One region of the Oceanobacillus caeni genome, then DNA from elsewhere that is predicted to be linked to it. Evidence: riboswitches for the same ligand, from Rfam matches in the RefSeq annotation. Region 1 holds a riboswitch; each other region holds the start of a gene.
The links. A riboswitch is a leader RNA that binds a small molecule or an ion and turns the genes downstream of it on or off. The one in region 1 is predicted to bind S-adenosylmethionine.
Positions count from the first base shown of each region.

Region 2: it holds a riboswitch for S-adenosylmethionine, as region 1 does, so the genes downstream of both, ACFQ18_RS09710 (ATP-binding cassette domain-containing protein) here and metK (methionine adenosyltransferase) in region 1, are expected to answer to the same signal.
Region 3: it holds a riboswitch for S-adenosylmethionine, as region 1 does, so the genes downstream of both, ACFQ18_RS13950 (YezD family protein) here and metK (methionine adenosyltransferase) in region 1, are expected to answer to the same signal.

Region 1 is NZ_JBHTKV010000001.1:6,902-12,446, forward strand. Features, by position in the region: gene ACFQ18_RS00030 (gamma carbonic anhydrase) at 54-569, shown strand; gene asnB (asparagine synthase (glutamine-hydrolyzing)) at 651-2,567, opposite strand; gene metK (methionine adenosyltransferase) at 3,228-4,424, opposite strand; SAM riboswitch class I at 4,755-4,862, opposite strand; gene pckA (phosphoenolpyruvate carboxykinase (ATP)) at 5,369-5,545, shown strand, end outside.
Region 2 is NZ_JBHTKV010000011.1:41,918-47,462, forward strand. Features, by position in the region: gene ACFQ18_RS09695 (AzlC family ABC transporter permease) at 41-748, shown strand; gene ACFQ18_RS09700 (branched-chain amino acid transporter permease) at 745-1,074, shown strand; gene ACFQ18_RS09705 (LiaF transmembrane domain-containing protein) at 1,279-1,935, shown strand; SAM riboswitch class I at 2,184-2,285, shown strand; gene ACFQ18_RS09710 (ATP-binding cassette domain-containing protein) at 2,448-3,479, shown strand; gene ACFQ18_RS09715 (methionine ABC transporter permease MetI) at 3,469-4,119, shown strand; gene ACFQ18_RS09720 (MetQ/NlpA family ABC transporter substrate-binding protein) at 4,136-4,969, shown strand; gene ACFQ18_RS09725 (amidohydrolase) at 5,049-5,545, shown strand, end outside.
Region 3 is NZ_JBHTKV010000022.1:14,185-19,729, reverse strand. Features, by position in the region: gene ACFQ18_RS13965 (ABC transporter permease) at 1-350, opposite strand, end outside; gene ACFQ18_RS13960 (ABC transporter ATP-binding protein) at 343-1,029, opposite strand; gene ACFQ18_RS13955 (efflux RND transporter periplasmic adaptor subunit) at 1,004-2,272, opposite strand; gene ACFQ18_RS13950 (YezD family protein) at 2,697-2,843, opposite strand; SAM riboswitch class I at 3,191-3,294, opposite strand; gene ptsG (glucose-specific PTS transporter subunit IIBC) at 3,495-5,545, opposite strand, start outside.

The DNA.
Region 1 (5,545 bases):
TTATATCAACATGGACAAACAAAATAAAAATAATAACTTATGGGGGAAAGTTTATGATTGGAGAATATATGGGGAGTAAACCAAACATCCATGATTCAGCATTTATTGCTAGTGATGCTGTCATTGTTGGTGATGTTACAATTGATAAGGAATCTAATATATGGTTTAAAACAGTAATCAGGGGAGATGTTGCACCAACCTATATTGGTAAACGGGTAAGTATTCAAGATTTATCCATGCTACATCAGAGCCCTAATAATCCCTTAATTGTTGAAGATGATGTTACGGTCGGCCATCAAGTAACATTACATTCCGCGATTGTTCGAAAAAATGCTCTAATTGGAATGGGTTCTATTATTCTAGATAAAGCAGAGATTGGTGAAAGTGCGTTTGTAGGTGCGGGTAGCCTTGTTCCACCTGGAAAAAAGATTCCACCCCATACTCTCGTTATGGGACGCCCTGCGAAAGTTGTCCGCAAATTAACGGAAGAAGATTACCAAGAGATGGAACGCGTTAGAAAATCTTATGTAGATAAAGGAAAATATTATAAAAACCACACCAATCTTTAAAAAATTGTTCAAAGAAAAGTTGGTACAATTTCTATAAAACAGGCACTTACTATCCATTTGATAGAAGTGCCTGTTTTTCATTTATGCTCCTACTAACTCAGAGCCTTTCTTATTATTCTTATCTATTGTAAAGTTGTCAAAGTCATATTTATGTTCCACAAATATTTGATGCCATAGCATAAACATAAGGACTGTCCAGATTTTTCTACTATAATCCCCATTACCTTTACAATGGGAATCAAGTAAATCTAGTACATATTTCTTATTAAGGAGATAGTCCGTTTCACTTTCGGCAATAAGTTGTTTTGCCCAGCCATTTAGTTCCTTTTTAAGCCAATGGCGAATTGGAACAGGAAATCCTAATTTTTTACGATCTAAGACATGTTCAGGAATGATTCCTTTTGCAGCTTCTCTAAGGATACTCTTTGTTGTACCATTTGCAATTTTTAAGTCTACAGGAATACCGCTAGCAACACGAAAGACCTCTTTATCTAAGAAAGGAACACGTAGCTCTAATGAATTAGCCATTGTCACCCTGTCTGCTTTTAATAGAATATCACCACGTAGCCAAGTATGAATGTCTATATACTGCATTTGGTTCACTAATGGATAATCCTTTACAAAATCATACAACCCATCTGTGATTTGTTGATAATTGTTATTTTCTATATAATGAGTCAAAAGTTCACGTTTCTCATTCTCTTCAAACATCTTTGCATTTCCTATATAACGTTCCCTAAGCGGGGTTATCCCACGTTCCAAGAAGCTTTTCCCCTTCATACCTTCTGGGAGTGCTTTTGCTACATTGGCTAATAATCCCTTTATTGGCCGAGGAATGGCATTAAATATTTTAAGAGATTCTGGTTCTCGATATATATTATATCCACCAAATAATTCGTCAGAACCTTCACCAGAAAGGGCAACCTTTACATGTTTTCTAGCTTCTCTAGCAACAAAGTATAATGGTACACAAGCTGGGTCAGCCAATGGGTCATCCATATGCCACATAATTTTAGGTAAATTTTCTACGTACTCTTCAGGAGTAATGGTGTAAGAAATATTTTCTACTTTTAATTTATCAGCTGTTTCTTTAGCAACATCTACTTCTGAGAAGCCATCTCTTTGAAAACCAACAGAAAAAGTTTTGATATTTGGATTAAATTCCTTAGCAATGGAAACAATAAGAGTAGAATCAATACCACCGGATAAAAATGATCCTACAGGTACATCACTTCGCATATGAACTTTTACAGAATCATACATAACTTCTTGAATTTGATTTATCCAATCTTTTTTATCTTTATTAAAAATAGGTTGGAAGGTTGCATGCCAATATCTAGTAAATGTTATATCTTCGCCTATTTTTTTAACAAAATAATGTCCTGGTTCTACCTTTTCAATCCCTTGAGCCAATGTCATTGGTTCTGGCGCATATTGAAAGCTTAAATAGTGCTGTAATGCATCAACATTTACTTCTTCTTTTTCAAGCATTAGTCCAAGACTTTTTTTCTCCGAAGCAAAAGCAATTCCGTCTTCCGTACGATAATAATATAATGGCTTAATTCCAAATGGATCTCGTGCACCATATAGTGTCTTATCATCTTTATCCCACACTAGAATAGAGTACATTCCTCTTAAATATTGAAATGCATCTTCTTTGTATTTAGAAAATAAAGCGGCAATCACTTCTGTATCAGATTCTGTTGAAAATGAATAACCATCTTGTTTTAATTCGTCACGAAGTTCTACATAATTATAGATTTCTCCATTAAAAACAAGCCAAATTTTATCATTATCATAACTTAATGGTTGAACTCCACTTTCAATATCAATTATACTTAAACGCCTAAAACCAAAAGATATGTACTCATCGACAAAATAACCTTCATCATCTGGACCACGATGAGCAATAATATTATTTTTCCTTCTTAATGAATCCATGTCTTTTTCATCTACATCAGTTGGATAATCGTATACCATTCCAATAAAACCACACATGATAGTTACCTCTTTCTATTAAAATAATTCATTAGCAATTACAAAGTAAAGACTGCGTTTCGAATTGGGATAATTCCACTAATTATCTACAGGCTTTTTGTTTAATTTTCTACCAAAGTCTGGAGCACCTTTTTATTGGAATCTTTAATAAGTGATTCGAAATCTAGGATAATTATATCACAAAAAAATCATATTGTAACATAATTGTAATACTTCAGTGATAAAATCAAAAAAACTGCCACATCTCCGTGCTGGCAGCTTTCATGGTGTCTAGGAATTTATATAATTTGTATGGCTGTGGAGAACTTAGATACAAAAATAGCCACGTCCGGCTCCAGCGCCCAGTGACTAGTAGACTTCCTTCACCTCATGACACGATAAAGAAGACTTGCCGATGGTGAAACCAGAGGCTTAGTCGCACTTATACCCTTGCGGTGAAAGTCAACATCGGCTCAAAGTATTAAAGGAAGGCCGACTAAGTGCGGCCTTTGCGGCCAACGTCGGCATACCCCTATGAAGGGGCATGTTTCCTTTATCTCCTACGGAAGTGGAATGTCCGATTAAAACCGCCGCTTTGCGCGGCAACATCGGACCACCTGGCATGGCCAGGCGCAGTCTATACGTCACTAAACGGGCGCTTCCGCCTTTGTTCCTGTTACTTTATTTTATTAAATCCTTTAATTCATCTACCCTATCCAATTTCTCCCACGGGAACTGAACATCTGTTCTACCAAAATGGCCATATGCCGCTGTGTTTTTAAAGATTGGTTTTCTTAGGTCTAACATATTAATTATCCCTGCAGGCCTTAAATCAAACACTTTACGAACAGCATCCACTAATTTAGTTTCATGTACTGTACCAGTTCCAAATGTATCAATAGATATAGAAACGGGTTCCGCTACACCAATTGCATAAGCTAACTGAACTTCACAAGACTTCGCAAGTCCTGCTGCAACAATATTTTTTGCAACATAACGGGCTGCATAAGCAGCAGAGCGGTCTACTTTTGTGGAATCTTTACCACTAAATGCCCCTCCGCCATGTCTTGCATATCCGCCATACGTATCTACTATAATTTTACGACCAGTTAAACCAACATCGCCTTGTGGTCCCCCAACAACGAATCTACCAGTTGGATTTATAAAATATTTCGTATGGTCATCTAGTAATTCTTTAGGCACTATAGGAAGAATTACTTGTTCTTTCATGTCTTTTTCAATCTGTTCTTGAGATACTTCTGGATGATGTTGAGTAGAAATAACAATAGTGTCAATACGAACCGGATTATTATTTTCATCATATTCGACAGTTACTTGTGTTTTTCCATCTGGACGTAAATAATCTACTATATTTTCTTTACGAATATCTGCTAATCGTTTAGATAATTTATGTGCTAATGAGATTGGTAAAGGCATAAGCTCTTCTGTCTCGTCACAAGCAAAACCAAACATTAATCCTTGGTCTCCCGCTCCAATTGCAGCGATTGCTTCGTCACTCATTTTGCCTTCACGTGCTTCTAGCGCTTTATCTACTCCCATCGCAATATCTGGAGATTGTTCATCTATTGCTGTTAAGACAGCGCAGGTATCTGCATCAAATCCATATTTAGCTCTTGTATAGCCAATCTCTTTCACCGTTTTCCTGACAATTGCAGGAATATCTACATACGTACTAGTAGTAATTTCACCAGCTACTAAAACAAGACCAGTAGTTACTGTAGTCTCACAAGCAACTCTTGCATTGGGATCATTTTTTATAATTTCATCTAAAATGGCATCTGATATTTGATCTGACATTTTATCTGGATGCCCTTCTGTTACAGACTCAGATGTGAATAAACGACGTTTTTCAGCCATAAGGCTCATTCTCTCCTTTAATTGGTGTTACGGAACTCTTTTCATTATTTCGATTAAAGATCTTTGTATATTCTATATATAAAAGCATTGAAGAAACCATTGCTTTTTATATAATAAAGAAGACTTCCATCAGTGGGGATTTTCCTTCATTCCCCACTGTCGTACTTATCGGACCTTTGCGGGTAGTTGATCTCCCGCTTACCTTCTTTGTTCTTCAGAAGCTTGAGGAGGGAGTCTTACTGCCCATTTAGGTGGGATAAAAGGAACTGTTTCTTCTTTAAAAGCAAAAAAATCCCTATCCTACATTGAGGAAAGGGTTCGGTCCTTTCACTCTTATTGTTCAAGGAATGATCCTTGCTTCAGGTAAGCACCTTTTCACAAGCGTGTGAGGTTGCTGGGCTTCATAGGGTCTGTCCCTCCGCCAACTCGGAATAAGAGAGTTTCCGTCCATTGTTATCGTAACGAAATGTGTGAGTAATGTCAATAACTTTTCCTCTACATATGATGGTTGAAGCAAATAAAGAATACTTCCATCATTGGGGGTTTTCCTTCATTCTCCACTGATGGTTAGTCGCACTGATCGGATCTTTACGGGCAGTTGATCTCCCACCTACCTTCTTTGTTTCCTTAGAGGCTTGAGTGGGATAGAAATATTGTAGTTATTTCCGTTAATTTAACAAATAGCAAATTTTACTAAATTGAAACATAAATAGTATGGATTATTTTTGTATATGTGTTATACTAATAATCGAATGTAATGAAAAGTACAATTTTTAGCAGTTAGGAAAGTATAGATTCTTTCTCGTTTGGGGTACCGATTACCCGCCCCACTGTATAAATCTGCTAAGTGCAACTAACGCATTCGCTAAACCTATCCTATAGTGAATGCCAAGTTTTCTAATTATCTTCATCAGTAATTTATTATAAAGCGGGGGATTTTTTTTATGAAAATGGTGGAAAGAACATTATGGAAAGATTTACTTCATCAACATGAAAACATCAAAGAGAATTTATCCGAACCACAATTAGTGGAACGTATATTGGGCAGGGGAGAAGCAGCATTAAGTGAAACTGGGGCGGTTCGAGCAACAACTGGAAAATATACAGGAAGATCCCCTGGT
Region 2 (5,545 bases), on a different contig from region 1:
CCATCAAATATAATTATAAAATTAAAAAGGAAGTGAACTTATGGATAAACACATAAATGCGTTACGAACAGCTTTTCCCTATACTATTCCGATTCTGGCAGGATTTAGCTTTATAGGGATCGCCTATGGTATGTATGTTCATGCTCTGGGTTTTGAGCCTATTTATACTTTTATAATGAGCTTTTTTATCTTCGCAGGCTCAATGGAATTTGTAGCTGCTACGTTATTGCTTGGAGAATTTAATCCTATTTATGTTTTATTTTTAACTTTAATGCTAAACGGAAGGCACTTATTTTATGGTATTTCGATGTTAGAGAGATTTAAGGGAACCGGAAAAAAGAAATTTTATCTCATATATGGTATGTGTGATGAATCGTTTGTGATAAATAGTACTGCAACGATTCCTTCCAATGTGGACAGAGGTTGGTTTATGTTTTATGTCACGCTATTAAATATGTTTTATTGGGTCAGTGGAGCGATGATAGGAAGTTTAATAGCTTCTATTGTTAGCTTTGATACGAAAGGTTTAGACTTTGTTATGACTGCACTGTTCGTTGTGATTTTTTTAGATCAATGGATGAGAGAAGATAAACATTACAGTTCATTAATAGGAATTGGAGTTTCGGTGTTAGCACTCATCATATTTGGCCCAGAATATTTTACTATTCCTGCGATGATAATCATGTTAGTGATTTTAACGCCTTTACGAGGTCATATTGAAAATAAAAAGGTGGTGAATGAAAGGTGACTTTTACACAAGAAATGATAACGATTGGTACAGTTGTTTTGGGAACAGTGATTACAAGGTTTTTACCTTTCATAATTTTCTCAGCAGATAAGCCTACACCACCCTATATTCAATTTTTAGGTAATGCTTTACCGCCTGCTGTATTTGGTTTACTCGTTATTTATTCATTAAGAGATATTTCTTTTTTATCTGGCAGTCATGGGATACCAGAATTAATTTCAATAGGTTTAATCATAATAGTACATTATTGGAAGAAAAATATGTTTCTTTCAATAGCAAGTGGGACAATATGTTATATGTTAATAATACAATTCATATCCTTTTGATAATAAGCATGATGCCTATTAGGATAACAGGATATATAAGAGCCGCTTTGGAGGAAATGTTAGATTCATTAAAAATTTTTATGGATAGAGTCGAAGGAAATTGATTATTTTTAGATAGAGTTATAAAGACTTCCACTATAATGCTAAACCCTTTAATCATTAAAAAGCCCCGTGATACATAAAGTAGTCTCAGGGGGGATGCCTATGTCGGGAAGAATATGGGTGGGTTTGTTTTTTCTTATATTTGGTTTTGGCTTTCTTTTGCATCAGGCTGATATCATTGACATGTCGCAAGTCTTGTCTACTTGGTGGCCGCTCATACTCATTATTATTGGTATTATTCAGCTAATCAATCGTACACTTTCTTGTACAGTGTCAGGTTTCCTATTTTTATTGGTTGGTGTCTTATTTTTCATCAATCAATGGTTTGACCTTCATTTAATTTTTTATTTGTGGCCGCTTATTTTCATTTTCATTGGTTTCGTTATCATACTTACCAGGGCTAAAAGTGGAAAAACTAAACATACGAGCGATAAACTAAGCACATTCTTGTTATTTTCAGGTGCGGAGATTAAAAGTCAATCGAAAAATTTTCAAGGTGGTAGCGTTGTGACAATAATGGGCGGTGTGGAAATTGACCTCCGTGATGCAGTCATTGCAGAGGGAGCTATGCTTGACTTCACTTCTATCTTGGGAGGGATAAGCATCATCGTTTCAGAAAATGTTCAGGTTGAAATATCTGGTATCCCCATTTTGGGTGGATGGGAAGATAGTACAAGAAAACATGGAGAAAGTGAAGAAGTTGTTGTATTAAAACTTAACTGCCTTACGATTCTAGGTGGATTGGAAATTAGGAATTAATAGATTGTCTATAATTGGCTTTTGTATACGGTAACCTAAAATGAGTAACGGTACGATCTCTTAAGTAAATTATTCTCATTAGTTTGTTGGGGTAGTACAATATTCTAAATATACAATCTTCTAGGGAAGATATTGACAATTTTATTTTCTGAATGTAAAGTATAATGTAATGTTTTTGTTATATTAATTACTTTGCAAATTCTGGCAAATGTCGGAGATAGGCATCTTTTAATTTCATAATATATTAGTTCTTATCTAGAGAGGCGGAGGGACTGGCCCGATGATACCTCGGCAACGGACATATAAGTACCGTGCCAATTCCAGCAAGCGAAAAGCTTGGAAGATAAGAGGAATTTCAGTACATATAATATTTTTTATATTACTCCTGAATCCTTCTTCTTCCATGAAGAAGGATTTTTTGTTCTATTTTATGATTTTTATACGATGAAAACATTATTCGACTAATATCAGGAGGCGCCAGGCATCATAGAGGCAAGAAAGGGGATAATAACATGATAGAGTTTCAGAATCTTGGGAAGGTTTATGATAGTGGTGGAAAGCAGGTTCATGCTTTAAGCAATATAAACTTAAAAATCAACAAAGGAGAAATTTACGGAGTTGTTGGTTATAGTGGTGCTGGTAAAAGCTCACTTATTCGCTGCGTCAATTATTTAGAGTGTCCAACTTCAGGTAAAGTCATTGTGGATGGTCATGATTTATCTGTTTTATCGGAGAAAGAAATCCGTAAAGTGAAGAAAAAAATAGGGATGGTTTTTCAGCACTTCAATTTACTAAACTCCAAAACTGTGTATGCAAATGTGGCAATGCCACTTGTGCTTGAAAAGGTACCAAAGGAAAAGATGAAGAAAAGAGTTCACGAATTACTAGAGTTTGTTGGCTTATCCGATAAAGCAGATATGTATCCAGACCAACTTTCTGGTGGGCAAAAGCAGCGGGTCGGTATTGCAAGGGCATTGGCAACTCAGCCTTCCATTTTACTTTGCGACGAGGCAACATCTGCTCTTGATCCGCAGACAACAAGTTCTATTCTACAGCTTTTGAAAAAGGTCAGTGAGGAATATGATATTACGATTTTAATGATCACCCATGAAATGTCCGTTATTCGTGAAATTTGCGATAAAGTTGCAGTCATGGAAGCGGGTCAAATTATTGAAGAAGGCAATGTATTCGATGTCTTTACAGCGCCTAAAACAAAAACAGCGCAGAACTTTGTCAGTACTGTCATGAATGATCAAATACCAAGTTCCATTTTAGACATGATTGATAATAACAATGGGTCACAAAATATATTCCGAATTAATTTTATCAATCAATCGACAAGTAAGCCCCTTTTATCACAGCTTGCTAAAAAATTTGATTTAGATGTCAATGTTTTATTTGGGAGTATTACGGAACTTCAAGGAATCCCATTTGGAAATTTGATTGTTCAATTTCAAGGGTCTGAATCTGAGGTGAAACGAGCATTAACGTACATGCACGCAAAAGAAATAAGCTTCAGGGAGGTGACATCACATGCTAGTTAATTCCGAACAAATTATAGAAGCAATAATTGAAACAGTACAAATGGTAGGTATATCCTTTATTTTCTCCATCATCCTTGGGTTACCGTTGGGTATTGCACTTTTCGTAACTCGTAATGGACAAATACTTGAAAACAAACCAATTTTTGCGGTATTAAATGGAATTATTAATATATTCCGTTCTATTCCGTTCATTATTTTGCTGGTAGCAATCATTCCAATTACTCGCTTGATTGTTGGAACGTCTATTGGCACTGCTGCAGCAATTGTTCCACTTGTCTTTTATGCGGGGCCATATATTGCTAGATTAGTAGAAAGCTCGTTATTAGAAGTTGACGAAGGTGTGCTTGAGGCAGCAAATGCCATGGGTGCAACGCCGTTTCAAACGATTTTTCGCTTTTTATTACCAGAAGTACTTAGCTCTTTAGTGGTCAACTTCACTATTGCAACCATCGGGTTAATCGGAGCATCAGCAATGGCCGGAACGGTAGGTGGAGGAGGAATTGGTGACCTTGCCATTACATATGGATATCAGCGTTTTGATACGACAACGATGGCTATTACGGTTATCATCCTAATAATCATGGTTCAAGGACTACAATCATTAGGAAACTATTTATCAAGAAAAATACGTAGAAGATAATCAGGAGGAAAACAGGATGAAGAAAAAAATTCTATTAACTTTTCTTTTTATTGTATTCATTGCTATTACAACAGCTTGCTCAGGTGATACAAGTGGGGGAGAAACAAAAAAGGTGAAAATTGGTATTAGTGGTACAGATACACAGACATGGGATTATGTATCTGAGAAGGCAGCAAAAGAAGGAATTGACATTGAAATTGTTTCTTTTAGCGACTATGTTCAACCAAATACAGCCCTTGCAGACGGCGAACTTGATGCTAATTCATTCCAAACGGTTGCTTATTTTGATGAATTTATTAAAGAACATGATTTAGATCTTGTACCAATTGCAACAACATATCTTGCACCAATGGCAATTTACTCAAATAATTACAAAGACGTAAAAGATATACCAGAGGGTGCTAAAATTGCACTACCAAACGATGTATCAAATCAAGGAAGAGCACTCGTTTTACTACAAGAGGCTGGCTTTATTAAACTTGTAGACAATTACGATGGCCTTGGATCGATAGAAGAAAGTGTTGTTGAAAATCCTAAAAATATTGAGCTTATTCCAACGGCTCCTGCCCAAATACCAAGAGCATTAGCTGATGTAGATGCAGGTGTTATTAATAATGGTTTTGCAAGGGATGCTGGACTAAATCCACTTAATGATTCCATTTTCCATGAAGACGAAACAGCTTATGACTACCTTAACATTATAGCGGTAAATGAAGAAGATAAAGATGACGAAACATTGAATAGAATTGTCGAATTATTCCAAGAAGAAGATACAGCTGAATTTGTCGAAAAGGAATATGGTGGGACATTAATACCAACCTTTGTACCATTAGATAAAATTGGCTGGTAGGAAATAGAAAATACCATTGAATGAGAAAAAGAGAGGGACTTTTAGTTTCCCCATTTTTCTAAAAATAGGGGGCATTGTAATGACAAATGTAACAACAAATTTTAAGGAAGTATTAAAAGAAAATATTGAGGCCAACAAGGAACGTTACCTCACAACAAGTCATAAAATTCATGCGAATCCTGAAATTGGCAATGAGGAATTTTTTGCTTCTGGTTTACTTACACAAATTCTTGAAGATGAAGGATTTATAGTTGAAAAAGCTGTTGCCGGCCACGAGACTGCTTTTGTTGCCAGATATAAATCAGAAAAACCGGGACCTTCCATTGCATTTTTAGCAGAATACGATGCGCTACCAGGCCTTGGTCATGGATGTGGACATAATATTATTGGAACAATGAGTGTTGCTGCAGCGGTTGCATTAAGTAAAGTTATTTGCGAAACGGGTGGAGAAGTCGTGGTTTTTGGAACACCTGCAGAAGAAGGCGGTCCAAATGGTAGTGCAAAAGGTAGCTTTGTTAAACATGGATTAGTAGAAGGAATCGATACAGCAATGATGATTCACCCAGCGGGAAAGAC
Region 3 (5,545 bases), on a different contig from region 1:
AAATGATAAGCCTCCTGCCATCCCTCATAATAGATAGACATGCCGTTAACGTTCGGATATGTAAGAATTTCTTCAATTGCTTCTTGCTTAATAGGAGGGGCACTCCGATTAGACATTTCTCCCCCCCACATACCTTCTTCACCATACATATCTTCTTCTTCAAAGACAACATTTATTGTATTATTTCCCATTCCAATTAGGTTACTTTTTAAGTCCTCACTTCTTCCTTGAATAATAGCAAAAATCGCTATAACTGCAGCAATTCCTATAATAACACCAAGCATGGTTAAAGACGAACGGAGTTTATGACCCCATATCGATTGAAAGGAGATACGAATGTTTTCAAGCATGAACGTCTTCGCTCCTCTCTTTAAATAACTCACCATCGCGAATATAAATAATTCGATCCGCCTTTTTAGCCACTTCCTCATCATGTGTGATCATAATGATGGTTACCCCTTCCCCATTTAATTTTTTAAAAAGGGAAAGTATTTGCTCTCCGGTTTTTGTATCGAGCGCTCCTGTTGGTTCGTCGGCTAATATAAATTTGGGTTTATTCACAATCGCCCGTGCAATGGCAACACGCTGTCTCTGTCCACCTGATAATTGCGGAGGTCTGAATGAGGCTCTATCTTCCAATCCTACCTTTTTTAGAGCATCCATTGCTCTTTCTTTTCGCTCCTTTTTCTTCAACCCACTATAAATTAATGGTAGTTCCACATTTTGCAAAGCAGTTAAGCGTGGCAATAAATGGAATGATTGAAAAACAAAACCGATAAATTGATTACGAATTTCTGCTAACTTATTTGCATGTCCAGTTAACATATTCATCGATTCTAACTCATAATCTCCTGAACTTGGAAGGTCAAGACAACCTAAAATATTCATTAACGTTGATTTCCCTGAACCAGATGGTCCCATTATTGCAAGGAACTCTCCTTCCTCAACGTCTAAACTAATTCGCTTTAGAATCGGAATCTCTTCCTTACCCAAATTGTAAGATTTACTCAAATTCTTCAAACGTATCATTGTCAATGATCTCAACCTTCTTTCCTTCTTTTACGGAAGGATCCGGATATACAATATAATCTTCTAGTGTTAATCCTGATGGAACTTCAACAAAAAAACCATCATCCATTACATTCATTTCTACAACTTGCTTATACGTTTCGTTCGTCTCCGTATCGACAGCCCATACATACGGTTCTTCTTCGTCCTGCACAATATAATCAATCGGAATAACAATGGTATCACCTGCTGATTCACCTTCAGCTCCTACCGGTTCTAGATTAACGTGAAAACCAATTTCAAGACCTTCATGTTCTTCTAATAATACAGTAAATGGATATTTAGAGGTTTGGGGATTACCTTCCTCATAATATTCGTCCACATTTTCTTCGTCATTACCTACAGGAAGCTTCCCTATCTCTACAATTCTACCAATCCATTCACCATCAGTTCCATTTTTCGTTGTAATACGAACTTCATCGTCAACAGCAATTGTGTCGAGTAATAGTTCATTTACTTCACTTTTTATTAAGTAAGCTCCCGTCTTAACTATCGTGATTAGCGGACCAGGGCTTCCACCTTCTTGTCCATACGGAGCCCCTTCTATTAAATCCTGATTAATGGATTGGACAACCCCTGAACCTTTACTAACAACAATTGGGGAATCTACTTTCTTCTTCAATGCATCAAGCTCGTTTTGGATTTGCTCTGCTTGTAGGTTATTCACTCTTAAATCAAAATTTACTTGCTCTAGTTCGGATTCCAATGACGCTTTATCGTCTACCCCTTCTTCCCCAATTTCTTCCGAGGTTTTCACATTACTAGAAGCTCCTTTGATACTCTTTTCCAACTGTTCTTTTTGTTTTTTCAAGTGGTTAATTTCCACATATGCCATTTCTAACTCTACTTGTTTTTGATCCTTTTCCACCGTTAAATCATCTGTCAATTCATATTCAAATAGTTTAGTGCCCTCTTTTACTTCTTCTCCCTCTGAAACAAAAATTTCCTTAACCGTACCTTTCTCCGGATCAGGGAATACCTTTTCCATCTTTTCTGCCTCTACCTTACCGGAAAAAGCAGTATATAAAGACATATCTTCGTTCATTTCCATTAGAAGTTCTACTTTTTCCCCATACGGCTCGAACTCCTCATTACCAAAAGCAGCAATTGCTGAACGCTGTAACAAGAATAAACCAGTTCCCCCTGAAAGCAGAAGTATTACAACACCAATACTCACCCAAATCCAAATTTTTTTCTTCGACATATCTTTCTCCCTAACTTGTAATATTTTTGTAAAAAAATCGTAATACTGATAACAATATTATAGTATCTAACCAAAGTTTGGCAATATATTTTTGGAACTTTACTAAAGTTTTTACAAAAATCTACATGGTATTCTAAGGCAGCGCGAAGCCACGGTGCCTCATATCTCCTAAAATAATTTTTAGAAGTAAGAACAAAGGCGCAAGCGCCCGTATAACGACGTCCGGAGGTGAAGGAAGTCTAGCTACGGCTTTAGCGCTGAAACCGGACGTGGCCTATTCTGAATAAGTATCCACATGCAGCAAATTTTATAATTTCCTAACAACAAAAAAACACTTAGTAAACATAGATAAATTCAATGTTTACTAAGTGCCTATATATACTCTTCCCAGCTGCCCCATAGCCCCTTCACAACATCAAGTACCTTAAGAACGATTTTTCGTTAAGGAAAAACGTTTTTTCTCGGTTGTGTCTATTTGTGTAATCTTTCCATCATGGACTGTAATGACTACTGATCCATATTCTAATTCTTTTAATGCAGTTAAAATATGATTGAGTTGTACATCATCAATCTTATCCAAACTAGTTTTCCCCCTTTTTCAAGAAATGTCATGAGAAATAAAAAAGACTTCCATTAGTGCGGTTTTCCTTCATCCTCCACTGATAGTTAGTTGCACTTATCGGACCTTTACGTGCATGATCTCCCAACTACCTTCTTTGTTCCCTGGAAGTTTAAGGTGGGTGTCTTGCTGCTCGTTTAGGTGGATAAATGGCATACTCTTTAAACTTCTGTTTTCTTCTATTACATGATTTCCTAAATGAAGAGCTTAAACATTGAATGCCTTTGGTAGCCCAATCAGCATTAAAAAACCCAATTCTGAAGAAGAAAAGGGGTGAAACAACAAGGTTCACTTTGCTCTTCTTATCTATCAAGTTAAATACTTGCTGGAATTGGCACAGTACTATTGTAAGTCTGTTGCCGAGGCTTCGTTGGGCCAGTCCCTCCACCTCTCTATATAAGTTACTAATCCTAGTGGTTTAATTGTATTTATTAGTTTACCTAGTATTTTTTGAAATGTCAATCACCTTTTTAAACTATTTTTTTATTTTATGGCTTCAGGTTAATTGGAGCCTGCAACAAATATAAGAAAAGACGGTTTCTACAGAATACACTCTATAGAAACCGTCTTTGTTAATGGGAATGGGATCCTGTTCATCCCAATTTATCCTTCAATTTTTATAATGTTTTCTTCTTCTCGTTCAACATTTCCTTGTTTCTCGATAATAACCTTTTCACCGTCTTTAAGGTTTGTGAATACAATTGGTGTAATCGTTGATTTCGCATGATCACCAATATATTGTAGATCCGCTTTTAATAGAGGTTGTCCAGTTTTTACCACATCTCCCTCTTTTATTAACATTTCAAAGCCTTCCCCATGAAGATTCACGGTATCAAGCCCGACATGAATGAGAATTTCTCTTCCACCCTCGGATTTAATCCCAAGTGCATGTTTGGTAGGGAATGCATTAAGAATGGTTCCATTAACAGGTGATACAATCAATCCTTCCTCTGGCTTAATTGCAAATCCATCACCCATCATTTTTCCGGCAAATACTTGGTCTGGAACCTCTGTGATCGGAACAATCTCCCCTTTAATTGGAGAAATAAAGGCTTCATCCACTATTTCATTTTGTAAGGCTTCCGGATTAACTTCCTCGATTTGTTGTGTTATTTCTGACTCTTGATTTACCTCTTTTGCTGGACGAGGTTTTTTCCCAGACATAATATCTTGCATTTGTCCTTTAATAATCTCAGAACGCGGACCAAAGATAGCCTGAATATTATTACCAACTTCAAGGACACCAGCAGCGCCTAAATCTTTTAATCCATCCTTATCAACCGATTGAATATCATGGACAGAAACACGGAGTCTTGTAATACATGCATCCAAGTGCGCAATATTTTCTTGTCCACCCATCGCCTCTAAAACATCAAAAGCTAAGTCTCCAGCATTACCTTTTGATTCTGCTTTTTCATCTTCAACTGCTTCACGACCAGGAGTCATTAGATTAAATTTCTTAATAAAGAATCTAAACAAGATGTAATAAATGACCGCGAATCCGATACCTACTAAAATGGCAAGCCACCAAGGCTCTTTTCCTGGTAAAATTCCGAATAAAGCAAAGTCGATAAATCCACCAGAGAAGGTGTATCCAATGTTTACGCTTAAGAACGTCATAATCATAAATGATAGTCCATCTAAGAAAGCATGGAGTAGGAATAATAATGGTGATACAAACATAAACGAAAACTCAAGTGGTTCCGTAATACCAGTTAGGAATGATGTTAGTGCTCCTGATGCAAGTAATCCTGCAACTAACTTTTTCCGCTCAGGTCTTGCCGTATGGTACATCGCAAGTGCGGCAGCAGGAAGACCAAACATCATAATGGGATATTCCCCAGCCATGAAATTACCCGCTGTGATGTCAACGTTATCACGTAATTGCGCGAAAAATATCGTCATATCTCCACGAACTGTATCACCTGCAGCAGTTACATACGAACCAAATTCATACCAAAATGGCGCGTGGAAAATATGGTGTAAACCAAATGGAATTAGTAGTCGTTTAATAAAACCAAATAAAAATACACCTAAATAGGTTCCTTCTTCGATTAACCAATAGGACGCGCTATTCATTGCATTTTGCACAGGTGGCCATACGAATAATAGAATTAAACCAGCAATAAATGAAAAGACAGCCGTTGCAATGGGTACAAATCGCTTTCCGGCAAAGAATCCTAAGAAAGATGGCATCTCAATATTATGGTATCGATTATAAGAAAATGCTGCGATTAAACCAACGATAATACCGCCAAATACACCCGTTTGCAATGTCGGGATTCCTAATACACTTGCAAAGCTGGGATCGGCATCAATCATCTCTGGTGTCACACCAAGCCAGGATCCCATCACCTGGTTTAGTACTAAGTAACCAACCAAAGCAGCAAGAGCAGCAGCCCCATCACTAGCAAGGCCGATCGCTACTCCGACAGCAAAAATTAAAGCTAAGTTACTAAAAATAATATTACCTGCATCTTCCATCACAGTTGCAACAAGTTGAATCCAATCTGCATGTAAGAATGGCAAGTATTCAAGCATGGTTTCCTGTTGCGCCGCATTACCAAAACCAAGTAATAGTCCCGCAGCTGGAAGTAAAGCAACTGGAAGCATTAGTGCTTTTCCAATCTTCTGTAAAACACCAAAAGCTTGTT